Regions from separate parts of the Mammaliicoccus sp. D-M19 genome, predicted to be linked through region 2. Evidence: riboswitches for the same ligand, from Rfam matches in the RefSeq annotation. Region 2 holds a riboswitch; each other region holds the start of a gene.
The links. A riboswitch is a leader RNA that binds a small molecule or an ion and turns the genes downstream of it on or off. The one in region 2 is predicted to bind thiamine pyrophosphate.
Positions count from the first base shown of each region.

Region 1: it holds a riboswitch for thiamine pyrophosphate, as region 2 does, so the genes downstream of both, LQ675_RS12535 (3-oxoacyl-ACP reductase) here and LQ675_RS10110 (thiamine phosphate synthase) in region 2, are expected to answer to the same signal.
Region 3: it holds a riboswitch for thiamine pyrophosphate, as region 2 does, so the genes downstream of both, LQ675_RS01760 (ECF transporter S component) here and LQ675_RS10110 (thiamine phosphate synthase) in region 2, are expected to answer to the same signal.
Region 4: it holds a riboswitch for thiamine pyrophosphate, as region 2 does, so the genes downstream of both, thiD (bifunctional hydroxymethylpyrimidine kinase/phosphomethylpyrimidine kinase) here and LQ675_RS10110 (thiamine phosphate synthase) in region 2, are expected to answer to the same signal.

Region 1 is NZ_JAJNHW010000008.1:32,248-34,454, forward strand. It holds gene LQ675_RS12530 (NAD(P)-binding domain-containing protein) at 1-627, opposite strand, end outside; TPP riboswitch at 759-859, shown strand; gene LQ675_RS12535 (3-oxoacyl-ACP reductase) at 969-1,721, shown strand; gene LQ675_RS12540 (NtaA/DmoA family FMN-dependent monooxygenase) at 1,752-2,207, shown strand, end outside.
Region 2 is NZ_JAJNHW010000004.1:90,102-92,308, reverse strand. It holds gene thiO (glycine oxidase ThiO) at 1-613, opposite strand, end outside; gene LQ675_RS10110 (thiamine phosphate synthase) at 606-1,190, opposite strand; TPP riboswitch at 1,267-1,375, opposite strand; gene isdC (heme uptake protein IsdC) at 1,606-2,207, shown strand, end outside.
Region 3 is NZ_JAJNHW010000001.1:332,944-335,150, reverse strand. It holds gene LQ675_RS01765 (ABC transporter ATP-binding protein) at 1-774, opposite strand, end outside; gene LQ675_RS01760 (ECF transporter S component) at 786-1,361, opposite strand; TPP riboswitch at 1,452-1,556, opposite strand; gene LQ675_RS14950 (hypothetical protein) at 1,736-1,861, opposite strand; gene auxA (lipoteichoic acid stability factor AuxA) at 2,009-2,207, shown strand, end outside.
Region 4 is NZ_JAJNHW010000003.1:22,020-24,226, reverse strand. It holds gene LQ675_RS15080 (aggregation-promoting factor C-terminal-like domain-containing protein) at 1-754, shown strand, start outside; TPP riboswitch at 880-978, shown strand; gene thiD (bifunctional hydroxymethylpyrimidine kinase/phosphomethylpyrimidine kinase) at 1,076-1,888, shown strand; gene thiM (hydroxyethylthiazole kinase) at 1,881-2,207, shown strand, end outside.

The sequences.
Region 1 (2,207 bases), on a different contig from region 2:
CTTATTCGTCCATAGATGCACATGTTTTTCATCATCATGATAAATTAATTTTAACGCTAAGTGTGCAGCTGATATCCCACTTCCAACAACGTGAGAACTTTCATTAAATTGAATATTTGCATCTTCAAAAATATGTTGTACATCTGGTGCATGCTCATACATTTCTGGAACCTTTGGCTTATGATTACAACCTGATGCGATGATGACATTCTGTGTATATATCATCTCCCCTGATTCCAATACGACACACCAATCATCTCTATATTTCTTTATATCTACAGCAGTGTCTTTAATATGGCATTCATGTAATCGATAATATTCAACTTGTTCCGCTGTATGGTCCATAAACATATCTCTTTTTGGTCTTTTATACTTACCATAAATTCCACCTGCATAGTCCATTTTCTTTAAATATTGTTTTAAATGAAAAGGATTTGGGTGAACATGGTGTACGATTGGAGACCTTAAATAAGGCATACTAATATTCTGTGTTCGATGGTCAAATTGATGACAGAACACATCGTGCGGGTCAATAATTGTTAAGTCTTTATTTTTTAATCCTTTAACTTTTAATTCTAATGCTATCGTTATAGCGTGGATGCCACCACCTACTATCGTCCACTTCATCTTATCACCTTCATTTTATAAATCGTAATCAATACGTTTTATATCATAACCGATTTTTCCTATCATTTGCAACTGACATTTATACAAACTTGACATCGATTATTAAAAACTATACATTGATAGTAATTAAATAGATGCACTAGGGGTGTTTTTTAACTGAGATGAGGATGAACTCGAACCCTTTGAACCTGAACTAGATCGTACTAGCGTAGGAAAGTGTTTGTGAAATGAATTTATAGGGATGACTATGCCCTTTTTATAAATATCTTTGTTTTTACACAACTTTCTTACGAGAAGGTTGTGTATTTTTTTATTTAAAATTCTATATGGGAGTGTTACATATGACAAAGACAATATTAGTAACAGGTAGTAGTAGAGGATTAGGCGCAACAATCGCACGTACATTAGCATCTGAAGGACATCAAGTCATCATTAATTATCATAATAGTAAAGCGTTAGCAGAACAGTTAGTTGCTGAAATTGGAGCAGAACAAGCGATTGCTATTCAAGCGGATGTGACGAATCGCGCTGAAGTTGATCAGTTAATTGATGAAGGTACGAAACATTTTGAAAAAATTGATGTCGTCGTCAACAATGCCTTAGTTAACTTTAAATTTGACCCAGTAAAACAAAAAGCATTCGTCGACCTTGCATGGGAAGACTATCAACAACAAATTGATGGCACATTAAAAGCAGCATTTAATATTGTGCAAAGTGTTGCACCTCAATTCATTGAAAGAAAACAAGGTGCGGTTATTAGCATCGGTACGAATTTATTCCAAAATCCTGTCGTACCTTATCACGAATATACAACTGCGAAAGCTGGTTTAATTGGCTTCACGCGTAATATCGCTGCTGAATTAGGTCAACATGGCATTACAGCCAATGTTGTTTCTGGTGGCCTACTCAAAACGACCGATGCCAGCTCTGTGACAACACCTGAAGTGTTTGACTTAATTGCTCAATCAACACCTCTTAAAAAAGTCACTTCACCACAAGATGTCGCAAATATGGTGAGCTTTCTTGCTTCTGATAAAGCAAGTGGTATAACTGGACAAAATTATACTGTAGATGGTGGCTTAACAATGAACTAGAATTCCAAAAGAGAGATAAGGAGAATAGAAATGCGTAATTTAAGAAGCGATCAACTCAATATTGGTGTCTTATTATATGGATGTGGCCATCATCAAGCAGCATGGCTTATGGAAGACTCCTCTATTGAACAGATTGGTGATATCTCTTATTATCAATCATTAGCACAACTATCAGAAAGAGGTTTATTAGATGCTGTGTTCTTTGCAGATAATCAATCATTCCCTGCAAAATCAGATAGTGAATTACCAGCATTCTGGTTGGATCCAATTGTGAACTTGACTGCTATATCACAAGTTACAAAACATATTGGTTTAGTTTCAACAATATCAAGTTCATTTTCAAACCCTTATACTGCGGCTAGACAAATTTTAACCCTCGATCATGCAACGAATGGTCGTGTCGGTTGGAACTTAGTAACATCCATGACAGATATAGAAGCTCAAAACCATAGTATGAAAGCTTTACCTCAACATGATGATAGATAT
Region 2 (2,207 bases):
CAACAATGACCTTTTTGGAAAGTAAAATTTGATTTGCAGTGAGCACTTTAAACGAATCGTTTAAGCGATGTATGGATTTAACTTCAGTATGATAAATGCGTTCAATTCCTTTATACTCAATAGATTTCAATAAAGCTTTAGCATATTGATTGGCATTAATTTGGCCATCAAATGGAATATAAATCGCTTTATGATTATAGGAAATCGTATGATTTGAAAGGTGACGAAGTGATTGACTATTTAATGTAGTAACTGAACGATCACGTTTATTTAAAAAACGATATTGCTCAGTTAAGCTGTCGATATCATCTCGTGATGCGGCCATTTTAATTAAACCGTGTGCTTGATAATCAATATTGATATTCGTCTCTTTATATAACGTGTGACTGAGTGATTCGAAATAATCTCTCGAACGTAATGCAAGTTGATAAAGGGGTGTATCTTCAATAAATTCATTTTGTGCACCTAACATCCCACCAGCTTTATAAGATGCGTGTAATCCAGGAACATCTCGATCTATCACAGCGATAGACAACGAATCATTTTTAAGGGCTAATTCACGCGCAATAGACATCCCCATGACGCCAGAGCCAACAATTAACATGTCATACATATGCAAGCCACTCCTCTCTTAATAACTGAATTTCACGCGAACTTCGATCTCTGAAAAATGATATTGCACAAACACCTTCAAAGCCATGAGGCAACGACTTAATAGAATGCGTATCTATGCCACCAATTGCATAAACAGGAATATCTATAGATACTGCATCCTTTATGTCTTTAGAAGACCTTGGTTTAAGACCATCTTTAGAACACGTTTCAAACACGTGACCAAAGAATACGAAATCTAAAGACCACTCACGTGCGCGTTTCACAGTTTCAACTGAATGTGTAGACATACTAACGGATATATGAGGGTGAAGCTTTTTAAATTCAAATGCTTGCACGTCATCTTCACGAAAATGAATAAAATTTAAATCATATTTTTCAAGTATGGTCATATCAGAATGAATCATTAATTTCGTTTGCGAAAAGCCATTTGCTAATAAATAATCAAACGCCCAGCATAGATCATCATGTGTCATAGGCACTCTCAGTAATAACAAATCAATCTCTTCTGCAATCTCTATATAATGTTCTAAATCATCAACATCTAAGTCTTTATACGGTGTAACAGCAATAAACAATGAAATCACTCCAAATAAAAAACGCTATTTTTCTGGATAGAAAAATAGCGTAAAAATTTAATTATAAGTATAAGTAAGCTTATATACGCCACTTTCCTACGCCAGTATGAACTGGATCAGGTTCAAGGAATCCCGAAGTCACTACTTCAGTCTCAGCCTATAATAAGGCACTTCCAGTGGACATTTATTCAGTTATTACATCCATTGTACATATAAAAGTAAGAATGTTCAAATTTATATGTTATTTAGTTACAACCCAAATTATTCCATTCTATTAATTTTTAAATTTTGCGAAATAAAATTTTGATAACTAACTATTTATTAAAATAGAAAATAATATTGACATTGATAACTATTATCAATTAAATTATAAGGTGGAAGGAGAATTTCAAGAAATTTACAAAGGAGGTATATTATGAAAAGGTTTAAACAAGTTTTAAATATTGGGTTATTAGTACTTATTTTATTATCAGTAGGCGTAGGTAAGGTGGCTTCTGCTGATGTTAAGGATGGTACTTATGACGTTGATTACACAGTATTGAAACATGGTACTTCAGATGTTTCGATTGCAAATGATTATTTTAATAAACCAGGTAAGTTAGTAGTTAAGAATGGCGAAAAGCAACTTCAATTAACGATGAATCACAGCCATTGGATTAAAGGTATTACAGTTGATGGTTCTGCTGAAAGTATCGTAAGTGAAGACAAAGGTTCAGACGTTAGAACGTCTAGCTTTAAAGTGAATTCTACATTTGGCCAACTTGCTGGAACAATTGATGTTTATATCAATGAAAAAGTCGATGGTAAACCGTTCTTATACGATAACAAATACAAAATCACATTTGATGTGAAAGAACCTTCTGGCCAAGCTGCGGCAGTTTCATCTAGTGATGCTTCAAAGAATTCAACAGCAGCATCTTCTAGTTCAAATAGTAGTACACCAACTAATGGATCTGCAACTTCTTCACAAGATGTGAAAAATCCTCAAACGAGCGCAGGCACACCGGTAATGATTAC
Region 3 (2,207 bases), on a different contig from region 2:
ATCTAACTGCTCTATATTTAACAACGGATTGTGCTCAGTAGTCTGTTTAGTTAATTTTGGGGCATATCGCCATGAGTTAGGATGCCATACACCGTATTCATTTAATATGTCTGTATGATGATCTAATATATCTTGAGGTGTACTATCATGTGTGATTTCACCATTTTCATTCATCACGATGACTCTATCAACATAATTCCAAATATAATCAACTTTATGTTCCACGATTACAACGGTTTGATTTGTCCAATGATCCATAATCAAATCCCATAGTTGAGTCGTTGATTGATGATCAAGCATTGCTGTCGGTTCATCAAGAAATAACGTATTTGTATCTTGTAATAATATAGAAGCAATCGCTAATTTTTGTTTCATACCACCACTTAAACGATTGATTTTTAGTGAAGGGTCAGCATTTAAATTTACCTGTTTCATGACATTTTTTATAAATCCGTCCATTTTATCAGGTTCGATGTTCATATTCTCAAGCACAAATGCTAATTCTTCTTTAATCTCAGGCATACAAAACTGCGTATCTGGATCTTGGAAAATAACACCCGGAAGTGAATCGATATTGATTGAATCTACTTTCATCGGTATGTCCATCGATCTCGGTATAATACCGCTTAATATATTTAATAATGTACTTTTACCAGATCCACTTGGACCTAGTAACAGAACTTTTTCTTTATCGTTAATATTGATGTTTAAATTTTTAAATATAATGCGTTCATCATCAGGATACTTTAGTCTTAAATTTTTTAGTGATAACAATTGAATAACTCCTATAATAAGTCATAATCTTTTTTAGATGCTGGTCTGAACAATTTCGTAACACCAGTTTGGTCAAGTGCTTTTACAATTGCATAGCCTAATGCACCCGCAACGATTGCACCACTTAAAATTCTAATCGTAAACATTAAAATAACATTCCATAAAGCAACGTCACCTAAGTAATTATAGAACCAATCAATTGGTAACGTAATAATACCTGCAGCCATTCCAGCTATTACTGCAACTGATAATTTTCTTGATTGATATCGAACAGCTAGGAAGATGATTTCACAAGCTAAACCTTGTAATAATGCATATATAAATGTTGGAATATCGAATTGCCCCATTACAATTGTTTCTCCAGCGCCAGCAGCAAATTCAGCAAGAATGGCAACACCAGGCTTTTGAATAATTAAATAAGTGACAATTGCTGCAATAAACCATACACCATATACAGATTGTTCTAAGTGTAGACCAAGTGGTTTTAAAATTTCATAAGGTATCCATAAGAACTTATAAATGATTGCAAACAAAGCACCAATTAATACAGTTACTAAAATATCTGATAACGTTAATCTTTTTGACATGTTAAATTCTCCTTTTATATAAAAAATGTGCACTCCTATATCTAAATAGAAGCGCACAAAAATATTGTTATCATTTAAAAATGAATATTATATGATTTACGAACACTTTCCTACGCTAGTATCATCTAGATCAGGTACAAAGGGTTCAGACCTTTTCATGTCTGTCTCAGTTTCAAAACACCCCTAGTGCATTTATTAATTTGTTATCCATACGATAAGTCTTATTAATCTTTTTGTCAATAGTAAATCATAAAAATAAAATTAATTTCTTAAATAAATGATTTGTAAGTCATTAAAATAAATTCAAAATAAAATCGGGAGCGAAATCGCAAATTGTGATTTCGCTCCCGACTAGGCACGATAATGAAATTTATTTATTCGAATGTGTCTTGTATATTTTCTTTTGTTTCATCTTGACCTTTGTTGTTGTCTTGCTTATTTTCTTGTTCTTTTTTCTTAGCTTTTTCTGCTTCTTCTTTATGCTTATCATTATGAGTCATAATAACACTCCTTTAAAATTTATGATATTATTATATACCCAACTACATATAAGTTTTAAACTTCTTGCTAGTACTTGGGACTGATTTTCAATATAATTAAAGACAATTGAAAATGAAACAATTATAATGTTCAATGAGGTGAAGAACATGGCTATAAAGAAAAAAAGCTGGGAAGTTCATTTTAGTCGAATTATAGGTATATTTATTTTGATTACTGGATTACTTATACTTTTTAATGCACCACGTATTAAAGATTATAATATCAAGGATTCAAGTAATATCCATATCAATAATATTTGGGACTTTTTTGTAGCTTTTTTTGATGAATTAGTAAGAATATTACACC
Region 4 (2,207 bases), on a different contig from region 2:
ATCTGGTGATACTTTAGGTAGTATTTCACAACAATACGGTACTTCAGTAAGTGCTATCAAAGCAGAAAATGGTTTAAAATCTAACTTAATCTTCCCTAACCAAGTAATCAAGGTTAACGAGAAAAGTTCAGAATCAACTACAGAATACACTGTAGTATCAGGAGATACTTTAGGTAAAATTGCATCTAAATACGATGTAACTGTATCTCAATTAAAAGCATGGAACAACTTATCTTCAGATCTAATCATTGTTGGACAAACTTTATCATTACAAGCTCCAGCTCAATCAGTTGAGCCAGCTAAAGCGCCTGTAGCACAACAAGCGCCAGTTCAACAAACACAAGAACAAGTTGCAGCTCCAGCTCAACAACAAAGCTACCAAGCGCCTGTTCAATCATACAAAGCGCCAGCTCAACAAACATATAAAGCGCCAGCTCAACAATCATACCAAGCACCAGCTCAAAAAGTTAGAACTACTCAAACTTCAACAGCTAGCACTGGTGGATCTACTAAAGCTCAATTCTTAGCTGCTGGTGGTTCAGAAGCTATGTGGAATGCGATTGTATTACCAGAATCAAGTGGTAATCCAAATGCAGTAAGTCCAAATGGTTACCAAGGTCTTGGTCAAACTAAAGAATCTTGGGGTACTGGATCAGTAGCTACACAAACTCAAGGTATGTTAAACTACGCTAAAAACCGTTACGGTTCAGAATCAGCTGCTATTGCTTTCCGTCAAGCTAACGGATGGTGGTAAGCCATACACTTTAATCTAAAGTGGTTATAAATTAATTAATCCAATCGTCTAGGAAATATCCTAGGCGATTTTTTAATTTGACCACAATACGTCTATTTGATAATCTTAAGTAAACTGAATATATGAGTGACTGCTAGGGGCGCCATTTGGCTGAGATGATTAAATTCAGTCCCTTAACACCTGATTTGGATAATGCCAACGTAGGAAAGTGGTCGATGAACGTTTTTACAACTATTAATTGACCTCTTTCTTATGAAAGAGGTCATTTTTTATGAAGTTATGAATAATAGAATTATAAATATAAATTTGAGGTGGATTACAATGAAAAAACCGAATATAGCATTAACAATTGCTGGAACGGACCCAAGTGGTGGAGCGGGTATTATGGCGGACTTAAAATCATTTCATGCATCAGGCGTTTATGGAATGGCTGTTGCTACAAGTATCGTTTCACAAAATAGTTTAGGTGTACAAGATGTTTACCATTTACCTGTTGAAGTTATTGAAAGCCAATTAAAAAGTGTCTTTGATGATGAAGTGCCACATGCTATAAAAACAGGCATGATTGCATCAGAAGAAATGATGCAAACGATTAAACCATTTATTGAACAATCTGGAAAGCCGTATGTTATTGACCCAGTAATGGTTGCTAAAAGTGGTGATGCGCTAATGGATGATGAAGGGAAAGGGAAACTTAAAGAAATATTACTACCATTAGCTACAGTTGTTACACCTAATATTCCAGAAGCAGAAGATATTACTGGATTTAAAATTCAAACTGAAGAAGAAATTAATAAAGCTGGTGCATTTTTCTTAAATGAAATTGGATCTAAAGGTGTTGTTATAAAAGGTGGACATCTGGACGGGGATGCAATCGACTATTTATTTACTGAGAATGGCGTGAAAAGCTGGAAAAGTGAAAGATTTAGTACGAAACATACACATGGAACAGGTTGTACATTTAGTGCAGTGATAACAGCAGAGTTAGCTAAAGGTCATTCAATTGAGGAAGCGGTAGAAGTAGCTAAACGATTTATTACGTTAGCTATTCAATATACACCTGAAATAGGCAAAGGTAGAGGTCCAGTGAACCACTTTGTATACCAAAAGATAGAGGGATTAGATTATGAGTAAATTAACAAATATTAGAGAAAATAGTCCATTAATCGTATGTTATACAAATGATGTCGTTAAAAACTTTACAGCTAATGGTTTAATTTCATTAGGCGCAAGCCCCGCAATGAGTGAAGAACCTGAAGAAGCAGAAGAATTTTCAAAAGCAGCAGGAGCATTTCTTCTTAATATAGGGACGATTACGACTGATAAAGCTTATGATATGAAGAAATATGCTGAAATTATGCATGGAAATGGTGTTCCAGTAGTTCTTGATCCCGTAGCAGTTGGTGCATCACAATTAAGAAAGACTTTTTGTACGACGTTATTAAATGATGAA